DNA from 3 places in the Mesobacillus subterraneus genome. Region 1 is predicted to be linked to each of the others. Evidence: riboswitches for the same ligand, from Rfam matches in the RefSeq annotation. Region 1 holds a riboswitch; each other region holds the start of a gene.
The links. A riboswitch is a leader RNA that binds a small molecule or an ion and turns the genes downstream of it on or off. The one in region 1 is predicted to bind lysine.

Region 1 (4,183 bases):
TTGAGTCCGTCACGTATGAAGCGGAGAACCTAGGAGCAATAAAAGGTATGATCGGCAAAGAAGCATTGCTGCTCATGAATTAAAAAGACAGCCTGGGGGGCTGTCTTTTTGCGTGATGATATTGTGGCAATTGTTAAGAAGCAATGGAACTATCCGATATAATAGTTGATATACTTTTTTCCCAACACAAAAATACAAAAGGTATCACCACTCATATAATTATTGTGATAAAATATAAGAAAATATTGTCGTTTTATGTAAAATTTTCTTGTTTTTTGGCTTATTGCGAAATTATCGCCGAAATGAGCCGCCACCAACTAACAGATAAAGTGGGAATTGACATGAGACTCGTAGCCACCACTTCGGTAGAGGAAGGGGCTTTACTTGGTAAAGTCATCTATAATGATAAGGGCCAGGTTCTTTTAAACGTAGGTGCAAGGCTCGAAGGCAAAATTCTTAGCCGACTTGTAGAGTTTGGTATTGACTATATTTATATCAAAGACCCTGATACAGACGATATCATTGTGAGAAATTCCATTTCTGATGAATTGCGCGTTAATGCGATTATGACGATTGGGGATACATTCAAGCAAGTTCAGCTGGATACGAAGGTTTCACAAACCTTTGTACTGGAAAAATCAGCGAGGGAATTTAAGAAGCTGATCAGTGCTTTACTTGATGAGCTTCAAAGAAGCAAAGAGCTGTTGAATTTGCTGTCCGATGTGTTTCTGCATGACCACTATATTTTTTCTCATTCATTGAATGTTACTTTATATGCCTTGGCGATTGGAATCGAAATGAAGCTGACCCCAAAAGAGCTTGAGCAGCTGGGACTTGGTGCGATTTTACATGATGTTGGAAAAATGATGGTTCCAGAAGAAATTTTAGCAAAACCAGGCAAGCTGACTGCGGAAGAGTTCCAAGTCATAAAAGCCCATGCTGAGGATGGCTTTCAGATGCTCAGGAATATCCCGACCGTCCCGCTGATCGTGGCTCATTGTGCCTATCAGCATCACGAACGTTTGAATGGTGCAGGCTATCCGCGTGGATTGAAAGAGAACGAGATTCACTTATTTGGAAAGATACTTGGTGTGGCTGATGTTTTTGATGCGGTTACTTCTAATCGAGTATATCGTCCAGCGATGCTTCCGCATGAAGGGCTTGAAATCCTCTATTCGGGTTCTGGCAGTCTGTTTGATCCGAAGGTAGTCGATGCCTTCCGAAGATCGGTAGCAATATATCCAGCCGACCTTACCGTCATGTTAAGCGATGGGCGAAAGGGAGTAGTGGCTGAGCAGAATCCTCGGTTGAGTGAGCGCCCTGTTGTTCGTATACTGGAGGAAAACGGACGAAAAGTAGAACCATACCAGCTTGATTTGCAGTCGAACCTAAGCTTGATGATCGTCAGCTGTGATACGATTATTAAGTATGAGTATGCCGCTAATTATTAATTTTTTCAGGTGTGCAGGCACATCTTTCAATACTTTTTAGGCTAGTTCCCCCCTTTGAAGCATACATATAGCTTTAGAGGGGGGATTTATTTTGCCAAAATTCGGCCGGCGGCTGCCTCGGAAAGGGCCCTTGCCTTTCAGGTATGTATTCCTGCTGACATTCGTCTTTTTTTCCTTTTCAACAGCAGCAGGGCTGTGGATCATAGATAAAGGGCTCGAGCCCACATTAATGGATTATGCAAGATCTCAAACAAGAAAAATTGCTACGCTTGTAATCAATAAAGCAATCAATAAGAAGATTGCCAATGGCATGGATATTGATAAAGTAATTGAGTTTGTGCCAGTAGATAACGGAACGACCACTGTAGTGAAATTTAATACTGAAATCATCAACAGGGTAAAAGCAGAAACGACTAACATTGTACAGATGAATTTAAAAGAAGCTGAAAGAGGGAATCTCACCTCGCTTGAGTTGCTATCAGATGTCGAGCTTGTCACCGATGAGGAAGACAGGGAAGCAGGCATCATTTATTATGTTCCATTAGGGCAGGCCACCAATAATGCACTTCTAGGTAATATGGGTCCGAGGGTTCCGGTCAAGTTCAACGCGATTGGTGATGTGACTGCTGATGTAGTCTGGGAAACAGAGGAGCACGGCATTAACAATACACTGATCAATGTTTCGGTTAGGGTGAAGGTCAATGTGCAAATTATTATTCCTTTTTCGACTGAAGTAGCTACGGTTCAAGAAGACATTCCAATTGGCAGCTTCTACTACCCAGGAAAAGTACCTCAATTTTACAATGGCGGAGGATCTACAACACCAGCTATCCAGCTTCCCGGCGAATAAAAACAGTTGTCAAGTTAGCGATATTGTTATATTATAAAATCAATTGAATAATAAACCACATCATTCCGATGGGGTAGAGGCGCAGGATTCAATAGTAGGCTGTGTGAGGATGACAACGTTGATCACAGCTCAAAGGGAATTTTGCCGAAGCAATAGGAAGTGAGTCACATTTTTTATTGCTGGGGATACTTTGAACAAGAGTATCACTGTCATTATGGAGGTATATCCATAATGGGGAGCTACAGATCGTGATGGAGACACTAGTTGCTTATTAAGGGCAGCGATAGAATGTTCTCTATCGTTGCCCTTTTTTGTATTTTTTTAAAAGGAAGCAACTAAACTCTGTTCATGTAAAAGTTTCCCCCTGTCAAAAACAAGGAGGAGAAAGAAAGAATGGAAAACACAATTTTTTCATTGCTGCCGCCATTAGTGGCAATCTTAATGGTAGTGATCACAAGGCGAGTGCTGCTATCGCTGGGGACGGGCATCATCGCAGCGGCTTTTTTGCTAGCTGAATTTAATATCGCAGAAACATTTGCTATCGTGTGGGATGCGGCAAAAGCAATCGTTGTCGCAGATGGAGAACTGAACACATATAGCTTGTACATCATCCTTTTCTTATTATTATTGGGAACCATCACTGCATTCATTTCCATCTCAGGCGGAAGCCGCGCGTTTGGTGAATGGGCGATGAAGCGTGTTAAAACCAGAGTAGGCGCACAGTTAGTCGGCGCATTTTTAGGGATTATTATTTTTATTGATGATTATTTCAATGCTTTGGCAGTCGGCCAAATAACACGTCCGATTACAGACCGACAAAAGGTTTCGCGTGCTAAGCTTGCTTATTTGATTGACTCTACTTCTGCACCAGTCTGTGTCATCTCGCCGATTTCGAGCTGGGGTGCATACATTATTGCTTTGATTGGTACCATTCTTGCTGCTCATGGAGTTAGCGAATATACGGCTTTTTCAGCTTTCATGCAAATGGCGCCTATGAACTTTTACGCACTGGCAGCGTTAGCCATGGTCTTTATCGTTGCTCTTCGAAATATCGAAATTGGACCTATGAAAAAGCATGAAGAACGTGCGATCACTGAAGGAATTGTCGTTTCGCAGGACAAGCCTGTACCGGGAGAACTGAAGGATGACCTTCCTACAAGCACAAAAGGAACAGTTGGAGACCTTGTATGGCCGATTGTAGCCCTTGTCGCTGGAACTGTAGGTATGATGCTTTGGACTGGAGCAAGCGCTGTGGAAGGCAATGTTACCATCCTAGCGATCTTCGAAAACACAGATGTAACGAAGTCTCTTGTTACTGGCGGATTGCTCGGCCTAGCTGTTGCGCTGATTCTGTTTGTAAGGCAGGCAGTAGTTTTAAAAGGCGTTAATGCTAATGTTTTTAGCAAAGGGATTGTTGAGGGCATTAAGTCAATGCTCCCGGCTATTTATATCCTGGTCTTCGCATGGGTCATTGTTGATTTGATTGGAAGACTTGAAACAGGCAAGTATCTAGCTGGTATTGTTGAAAGCTCTAATATTAATACCTCATTCCTGCCGTTCCTGCTATTCCTTGTAGCTGGAATCATGGCTTTCTCAACAGGGACTTCATGGGGATCATTCGGCATCCTGCTTCCAATTGCCGGCGATATCGCTGCTGCAGCTGATATCACGCTCATGCTGCCAGCATTAGCAGCTGTATTGGCGGGCGCGGTTTTTGGTGACCACTGCTCACCAATATCCGATACGACGATTCTTTCATCAACAGGAGCTGGCGCGCACCACTTAGACCATGTCATGACCCAGCTGCCTTACGCATTGATTTCCGCTGCGATTGCATCTGCAGGATTCCTGGTCATTGGATTCACTGGCAGCACTTTAGGAG
Region 2 (4,183 bases), 1.5 Mb from region 1:
GAGGAGCAGAAGATTTCGGTAACAAGAAAGCGGAACATGTGCCCGAAAAGTGGAGGAGCAGAAGATTTCGGTAACAAGAAAGCGGAACATGTGCCCGAAAAGTGGAGGAGCAGAAGATTTCGGTAACAAGAAAGCGGAACATGTGCCCGAAAAGTGGAGGAGCAGAAGATTTCGGTAACAAGAAAGCAGAACATGTGCCCGAAAAGTGGAGGAGCAGAAGATTTCGGTAACAAGAAAGCAGAACATGTGCCCGAAAAGTGGAGGAGCAGAAGATTTCGGTAAGAAGAAAGCGGAACATGTGCCCGAAAAGTGGAGGAGCAGAAGATTTCGGTAACAAGAAAGCGGAACATGTGCCCGAAAAGTGGAGGAGCAGAAGATTTCGGTAAAAAGAAAGCAGAACATGTGCCCGAAAAGTGGAGGAGCAGAAGATTTCGGTAACAAGAAAGCGGAACATGTGCCCGAAAAAGGAAGAATTGCCATTTGATTCATCATGGCAATTCTTCTAGTATTACATTACTCATAATAAGTGGAGCTAAACACCCCATTGACTGAAAGGTTGTTCTGAAAGACTCTTCTAATAGCTTTAATTGGAAGAAGACCATCGCTCCAATCATAGATAGCTGTTGTGGTTAATTTCCGTTCTGGAAAAAGTAACTGAAAGGTTTTAGCTGAGTGAAGCACAACTGATTCTATATATTCTAGAGAATTACAGTTTCTACAAATGTATTTATTTCTACTATAACTCTCCAAAAACTCCCCGCAAGACTCACAAATAACCCCTTTCCTCAACATCTCCAAATCATAACTAGGTACCCTAGTATATGGTGATTTCTTAACATGCAATGACAAAAGGGTCTCAGCCAATTTGGAATGTTTGCTCGTTAATTTTGAAGAGGTTCTATTCATCTTATCCATAAAGCGATTTAGTTGATTTGGTAAAATAATAGGGGATTTCAATGGTGCTTGCAGAAGGGCGAATTCAGGGTTGATGAACATGAGGTGGGGTTCGAGAGGGATGTAAAAGCCCAGATTCTTCAGTAGTTGTTTTAGCAGGATCTCTGCACGGTTTAGTTGATGGAGTGGGTTTTTAACTTCGTTCCCGGCAACTGTCTTGAATTTGTCTCCATCCAGGTAATAGTCCCCTTCGAGATTTTTCACTTCGAAGAGATGGAGCCGATCCTGCGTAATCACGAACGAATCGATTTGAAAAAGTGTGCCATTCACTTCAAGGCGTAGGTCGTTGATAATGAGACTCTCCACTCGATGGTTCGTAAACCATAAGTCGAATTGAACTTCACCTTCATAGCCTTTCTCCAGGGTCCATAGGTTTTGCGCATCTTTCTCTTCCAGTTCCATTCGAGGCTTAAGTGCTTGCAGAATTACCAATTCTTCTGGTTTGGTTCTTTCTTTTAATAACATATTCCACTTCCTTTCTTCTTCATTTTAAAATGGGAGCAACTAAAAAACTGTGAACATTTTAAGACATTTTAGAATCTTGATTAAAATAGGACAATTTGATAGTATTAACCTAATTTCATATGATCTTATCAGATCGGTGAGGTAGGGGAGCAAATAACAAGAGTAGACCATCGGAGATAGACAATCGTTGATGGTGGCTGAAAGGGTTGTTTGCCGAAGCATAATCAGGGTCGGACTGATTATTGCTGGGATGCTTTCTGAACAAGGAGCAGACTGTCATGCGGGGTTTTGTGCATGGAGAACTACTGATCGAAATGGCGGATAACGTATATTGTAAAAAGCAATGATAGGTTATTTTCTGTCATTGCTTTTTTGCATGCCAGAGCGTACCAACTATCCCCTTCCATCAACTCCAAACGCGCTCCCCAGGCATTCACATTTTATCCAAAGGGGAGATCTTCTTGAGAACCATCTACAAAAATGGAACCATCTATACATTCAATTCACGCAATCCAATTGTACAAGCAGTGGTCATTGAAAATGGCCGTTTTATTGATATGGGAATTTCAACAGATATTGTGCTGCAATGGGGCAGCCAGGCGCAAATCATTGATTTGGAAGGGAAGACGGCAACACCGGGTTTGATCGACAGCCATCTTCACTTATCAATCATGGCCGATAGTTTCATCAATCTCGACTTTGTCGGAATCACGACCAAACATGAAATGCTGGCAAAAATAAAGGGAAAAGCCAGTCAGCTTGAACCTGGTGAATGGATTGTCGGCAGCAGCTGGGATGAGAACCTTTTTACCGACGGAGGAATTCCGACGATTGCCGAGCTGGATTATGTGGCTCCTGCCAACCCGTTATTTTTAACAAGGACGTGCCTGCACGCAACCCTGGTCAACAGCAAGGCGCTCGAAGTGAGCGGCTATCATCCGTTGATATCGGTTCCGGAGGGCGGAACCATCGTACTCGATGAAATCACGAAGCAACCGACCGGACTGTTCCTCGAGTCAGCGGCAAATTTAGTCCGACAGTATATCCCGGAGCGCTCGTACAACGACTGGAAAAAAGCGATGCGGCAGACGATGAATTATGCGATGAGCAAAGGGTTGACCAGCGTGCATACAAATGACCCGCTCTATCTTGGCGGTCTTGAAAAAACATGGAATCTATTTAATGAGCTTTTAAATGGAGAGCAGCTCGGCTTACGCAGCAATCTCTTGATTAACCATGAGTTTTTATCAAACCTGAAAGAAGCCGGAATGTACACAGGCTACGGCAATGACACGCTGCAAATCGGTGCGGTGAAGATTTTTGCCGATGGGGCATTTGGCCGGAGGACCGCGCTGCTATCAGAACCATATAGTGATGCGCCAGGTCATTACGGCGATGCGATGTATGATCAGGAGCATTTATACGAAATCGTGAAAGGGGCGCGCGAGCTGGATATGCCGATTGCTGTCCACACAATTGGCGACCAGGCACTGGAAAATGTTCTTGATGTGCTGGGCCAATTCCCGGCAACGGCTTATCGAGACCGGCTGATTCATGCACAAGTTTTACGGGAGGAACTGATTCCACGCCTGAAGGGGCCTAGCCGGATTGCGGATATTCAGCCACGTTTTATAGCAAGTGACTTCCCTTGGGTTCAGGAACGTCTTGGTGAAAAAAGAATCAAACTTTCCTACGCTTGGAAAACCCTGATGGAAGCAGGCGTCATTTGTGCCGGAGGTTCCGATTCGCCGGTTGAACCAGTCGACCCGGTTCTGGGAATACATGCCGCGGTTACTAGGAAAAAACCGGGCGAAACTCACGATGGCTATGTGCCAGAGCAGAAGCTGTCAATGCTCGATGCGTTCCGACTTTTCACAGAGCTCGGAGCCTATCCAACAAACGAAGAAATGCTGAAAGGCACGATCGCACGCGGAAAATTAGCTGATATGACCGTTTATACCAAAAATCCATTTGAAATGACGGACGCAGATGAACTTTTATCAATGGATATTGAAATGACGATCATTGGCGGGGAAATCAAGTATCGAAGGCTTTCCTAAGATTATGGGCGGTTTTCAGCTTCCATTCGGAAGCCGTACCGTCCTTTTTTGCGAAAATTCACTTTGAGTAATGAATAGCTCATCAAGTCGCTTCGGTCCTGCCATTGTATTCAAAACCGACTTCACTGTCATGCCCTCCAGCGCTTACCGGGCTGACTGAGGAGCTTGTGATTTTCATAGGTAAAGCTCTCGATTTGAGTCGTGTCGTTTATTCGATTACAAAATGATTTAGTTTTTTATGGCTAAAGTCCTAAAATTTTCAGAATTTGAACCGAAAGAAGGTATGAGTGGTAATTTAATCTATTGCTGGACAGGAGAGCGGAAAATGAAATCCAAAAAAAGATTTGCAAAACCACAGATGAGATTCAGTGTTCGAGCCAAACTATTGACCGGATTTTTCTCGGTATTAGCTTTGTTGGCGCTCGTGGCCATCGTCACGAATTTTGAGTTTAACAAGATGAACAGCCAGTATTCGTCATCCATTGATGAAAGGATGGAAAAGCTGAATTTGATTGTCGAGATGAAGGATGCAATCATGAGAGAGCAGCTGGCCCTCCAAAAGTATATGGCAAATGGTGATGGAGAAAGCCTGATTGAATTTGAGGGTGCGGTAGAAGATTTTGATAAAAGTTCTAAGAAATATTTAAGCTCGGAAAAATCAGCTGAAGGAAAAAAGGTTGGAGAAAAGCTTGTTGCAGCTGAGG
Region 3 (4,183 bases), 500 kb from region 1:
TGCTGGACAGGATTTATCCGCTCCGTAAGTGTTCTACTTTACCTGACCGTGTCTGCCTTTATTATCATATGGGGCAGTGTCTTGCTCCTTGTGTCAAGGATGTAAGCAAAGATGAGTATAAGCAGATTACAGATGAGATTACTCGTTTCCTCAACGGGGGATATAAAGAAATCAAGGAAGATTTGACGGTAAAAATGGCTGCAGCTGCTGAAGAACTTGATTTCGAACGTGCCAAGGAATTTCGCGACAAGATCGCTCATATTGAGGCGACGATGGAAAAGCAGAAGATGACGACGACTGATTTTACCGACCGTGATGTGTTTGGCTATGCAGTCGACAAAGGCTGGATGTGTGTACAGGTCTTTTTTATCCGTCAGGGAAAGTTGATCGAACGCGAGGTTTCGATGTTCCCGATCCACAATGAACCTGAAGAAGATATCCTCACATATCTGGGCCAATTTTACTCAAAAAATGAGCATTTCAAGCCAAAGGAAGTATTGGTACCAGAGGGCGTAGACCTGGAACTTGCGGAGGGGCTGCTTGAAGTGAAAGTCCTGAAACCGCAGAGAGGAAAGAAGAAAGAACTTGTCCACCTGGCGTCCAAGAATGCGAGTATCGCCCTCAAAGAAAAATTTTCGTTAATTGAGCGTGATGAGGAGCGAACCATTAACGCTGTTGAAAACCTTGGCAAGCAAATGGGTATCTACACCCCTCATCGCATTGAGTCTTTCGATAACTCCAATATCCAGGGGACCGATCCGGTTTCAGCGATGATTGTTTTCATCGACGGCAAGCCTGAAAAAAGGGAATACCGCAAATATAAAATTAAATCGGTCAAGGGACCGGATGACTATGAATCGATGAGGGAAGTCGTCAGGCGCAGATATACACGGGTCTTGAAGGAAGGATTGCCGCTGCCGGATTTGATTATCATAGATGGCGGAAAGGGACATATCGAGTCTGCACGTGATGTGCTTGAAAATGAGCTCGGACTCGATATTCCGCTTGCCGGTCTGGCTAAGGATGATAAGCACAGGACTTCTCAGCTGCTGTATGGTAACCCGCTGCAGGTAATCGAACTGGCGCGGAACAGTCAGGAGTTTTACTTGCTGCAAAGAATCCAGGATGAAGTCCACCGGTTCGCGATTACTTTCCATCGCCAGTTAAGAGGCAAAAGTGCGTTTCAATCCTTGCTTGATGATATTCCGGGAATTGGCGAAAAGCGCAAGAAGGCTCTGCTGAAGCATTTCGGTTCGGTGAAAAAAATGAGGGAAGCATCTGTGGAAGAGCTGAATGCTGCCGGAGTTCCAGCTAATGTTGCGGAGGAATTATATCAGAAATTACAGAATTAATGTAGCATTCTATTTTTAGGTGTGCTATAATTATGAAAATTTCATATAACTATCACTTTAGAGCATTAAAGTGTAGATAGAGGTGCGAACTTCAAGAGTAAAAGTCATGAGAATTGTAGGATTCATTGATGGACTTTGAAAGGGGATGTTCGCCGAAGTGGGGAAATACCTATCGATTTTCTCGCTGGTCCTTCGTTGAATAAACGCTGGATTGTCAAGATTGCCATCTTGGAGTGCTATCTCATGTTGCAGCGTATATCTACGTTAATTAAGCATTGGGAGCCACTTCCATTGCTTTTTCTGTTTTTAAGGGCATTTTAACAGATATGTGAAAGTCCTTGGGGAAAATACATATGCGGCGTGTCCATGAAACTCTATTAGAGGCAAAATAAAGAATGAAGAGGCAGGGGAAACGTATGGGATTGATTGTACAGAAATTCGGAGGAACATCGGTAGGCAGCGTTGAAAGGATCAGGAACGCTGCCAGCAGGACAGCAGAAGAACTGCAGAATGGCAACAATGTCGTCGTGGTCGTATCAGCAATGGGCAAAACGACGGACCATCTTGTTGACATGGCGAATGATATTTCCAGCTCGCCATCAAAGAGAGAGATGGATATGCTTTTGACAACGGGAGAGCAAATTACGATCGCGCTTTATTCCATGGCGTTGAAGCAAAATGGCATTGATGCTGTTTCCTATACCGGCTGGCAAGCAGGAATCAAGACGGAAGCCGTACACGGAAACGCCCGGATTGTCGATATCGACTCAGACAGAATTGCCCATGATTTAGAGAGTGGCAAGGTGGTTATTGTAGCGGGATTCCAGGGTGTGACCGATGAAGGGGAAATCACTACGCTTGGACGCGGCGGATCAGATACAACGGCCGTAGCCCTTGCGGCGGCTTTGAAGGCGGATAAATGCGATATCTATACCGATGTGACTGGCGTGTTCACGACAGACCCTAGATATGTGAAAAGCGCGAGAAAATTGCTGACTGTTTCCTATGATGAAATGCTCGAGTTGGCAAACCTCGGGGCAGGTGTGCTCCATCCGCGTGCAGTGGAATTCGCTAAGAACTATGGGCTACCACTTGAAGTAAGGTCCAGCATGGAAAAAGAAAGAGGTACGATCATCGAGGAGGAGAATGAATTGGAACAGAATTTAATCGTACGCGGTGTAGCGTTTGAAGATCAGATTACGAGAGTATCAGTCCTTGGAGTAAGTACTTCATTAAAAGGACTGTCAACTATATTTACCACACTTGCACATAACCACATAAATGTCGACATCATTGTCCAGAGCCGTACAGAAGCAGGGTTAGCCAATATCTCGTTCTCCATTAAAAGTAACGATCTCCCGGAAGTACTAGACGTATTGGAACGCAATAAAGAAACATTAAACTATCAAGCGGTCGAATCCGAGACCGTCCTGGCAAAGGTGTCGATTGTAGGTTCAGGAATGGTTTCAAACCCGGGTGTAGCTGCCAAAATGTTCGAAGTCCTTGAAGGAAATGGCATCCAGGTAAAGATGGTCAGCACATCTGAAATCAAAGTCTCGACCGTAGTTGATGAAAAACAAATGGTGAACGCAGTAGAATCATTGCATGAAGCATTTGAGCTATATTCAGGAGCGGTTAAGACAAATTAAGAGAGTGGAAATGAGTAAGGCTTTTTTATCCATTGAATCATCATGTCCGGAAAAAGTGATATTGCAATGTGTACGGCCACCTAAAAATGAAAATGTGCCCGAAATCCGAGAGTACAGAGAATCTCGGTAACATAAATGAGGAACATGTGCCCGAAATCGGAGAATGCAGAGAATTTCGGTAACATAAATGAGGAACATGTGCCCGAAATCCGAGAGTGCGGAGAATCTCGGTAACATAAATGAGGAACATGTGCCCGAAATCCCAGAATGCAGAGAATTTCGGTAACATAAATGAGGAACATGTGCCTGAAATCCGAGAGTGCGGAGAATCTCGGTAACATAAATGAGGAACATGTGCCCGAAATCCGAGAGTGGGGAGAATTTCGGTAACATAAATGAGGAACATGTGCCCGAAATCGGAGAATGCAGAGAATTTCGGTAACATAAATGAGGAACATGTGCCCGAAATCGAAGAGTGCAGAGAATTTCGGTAACATAAATGAGGAACATGTGCCCGAAATCGAAGAGTGCAGAGAATTTCGGTAACATAAATGAGGAACATGTGCCCGAAATCGGAGAATGCAGAGAATTTCGGTAACATAAATGAGGAACATGTGCCCGAAATCCGAGAGTGCGGAGAATCTCGGTAACATAAATGAGGAACATGTGCCCGAAATCCCAGAATGCAGAGAATCTCGGTAACATAAATGAGGAACATGTGCCTGAAATCGGAGAGTGCGGAGAATCTCGGTAACATAAATGAGGAACATGTGCCCGAAATCCGAGAGTGGGGAGAATCGCGGTAACATAAATGAGGAACATGTGCCCGAAATCGCAGAATGAAGAGAATCTCGGTAACATAAATGAGGAACATGTGCCCGAAATCGGAGAGTGCAGAGAATTTCGGGCACATAAATGGGGTTTTAAGCATAGTAAAGGGCACAGAAAGGTTTCACTGTGCCCTGTGAACTCAGATTGAATGGATGCGATACGATACGTAGTTACTTACAACCAGTAGTGATTAATTACTTCTCATCAATCAAATCATTCTTATCCCATTTGACCGTGAACAGAATTTTTGATGATTTTTTATTTGGATGTTCGAAGGTTTCGGCTGTCACGTTTTTCTGCTGTTCCATTTGTTGGGCGATGAAGCCTGCTTCTAGCTGGAATGTGCAATTT

Region 2: another riboswitch for lysine. It lies ahead of LC048_RS18680 (amidohydrolase); the one in region 1 lies ahead of LC048_RS01530 (Na+/H+ antiporter NhaC family protein).
Region 3: another riboswitch for lysine. It lies ahead of LC048_RS04110 (aspartate kinase); the one in region 1 lies ahead of LC048_RS01530 (Na+/H+ antiporter NhaC family protein).

The regions. Positions count from the first base shown of each region.
Region 1 covers NZ_CP129019.1:328,325-332,507, forward strand. Annotated here, with positions in the region: gene LC048_RS01515 (YunC family protein) at 1-83, shown strand, start outside; gene LC048_RS01520 (HD-GYP domain-containing protein) at 342-1,451, shown strand; gene yunB (sporulation protein YunB) at 1,543-2,301, shown strand; lysine riboswitch at 2,368-2,551, shown strand; gene LC048_RS01530 (Na+/H+ antiporter NhaC family protein) at 2,695-4,183, shown strand, end outside.
Region 2 covers NZ_CP129019.1:3,579,643-3,583,825, reverse strand. Annotated here, with positions in the region: gene LC048_RS18685 (nuclease-related domain-containing protein) at 514-1,419, opposite strand; lysine riboswitch at 1,554-1,732, shown strand; gene LC048_RS18680 (amidohydrolase) at 1,881-3,479, shown strand; gene LC048_RS18675 (methyl-accepting chemotaxis protein) at 3,805-4,183, shown strand, end outside.
Region 3 covers NZ_CP129019.1:828,009-832,191, forward strand. Annotated here, with positions in the region: gene uvrC (excinuclease ABC subunit UvrC) at 1-1,352, shown strand, start outside; lysine riboswitch at 1,422-1,599, shown strand; gene LC048_RS04110 (aspartate kinase) at 1,769-3,001, shown strand; gene LC048_RS04115 (YslB family protein) at 4,027-4,183, opposite strand, start outside.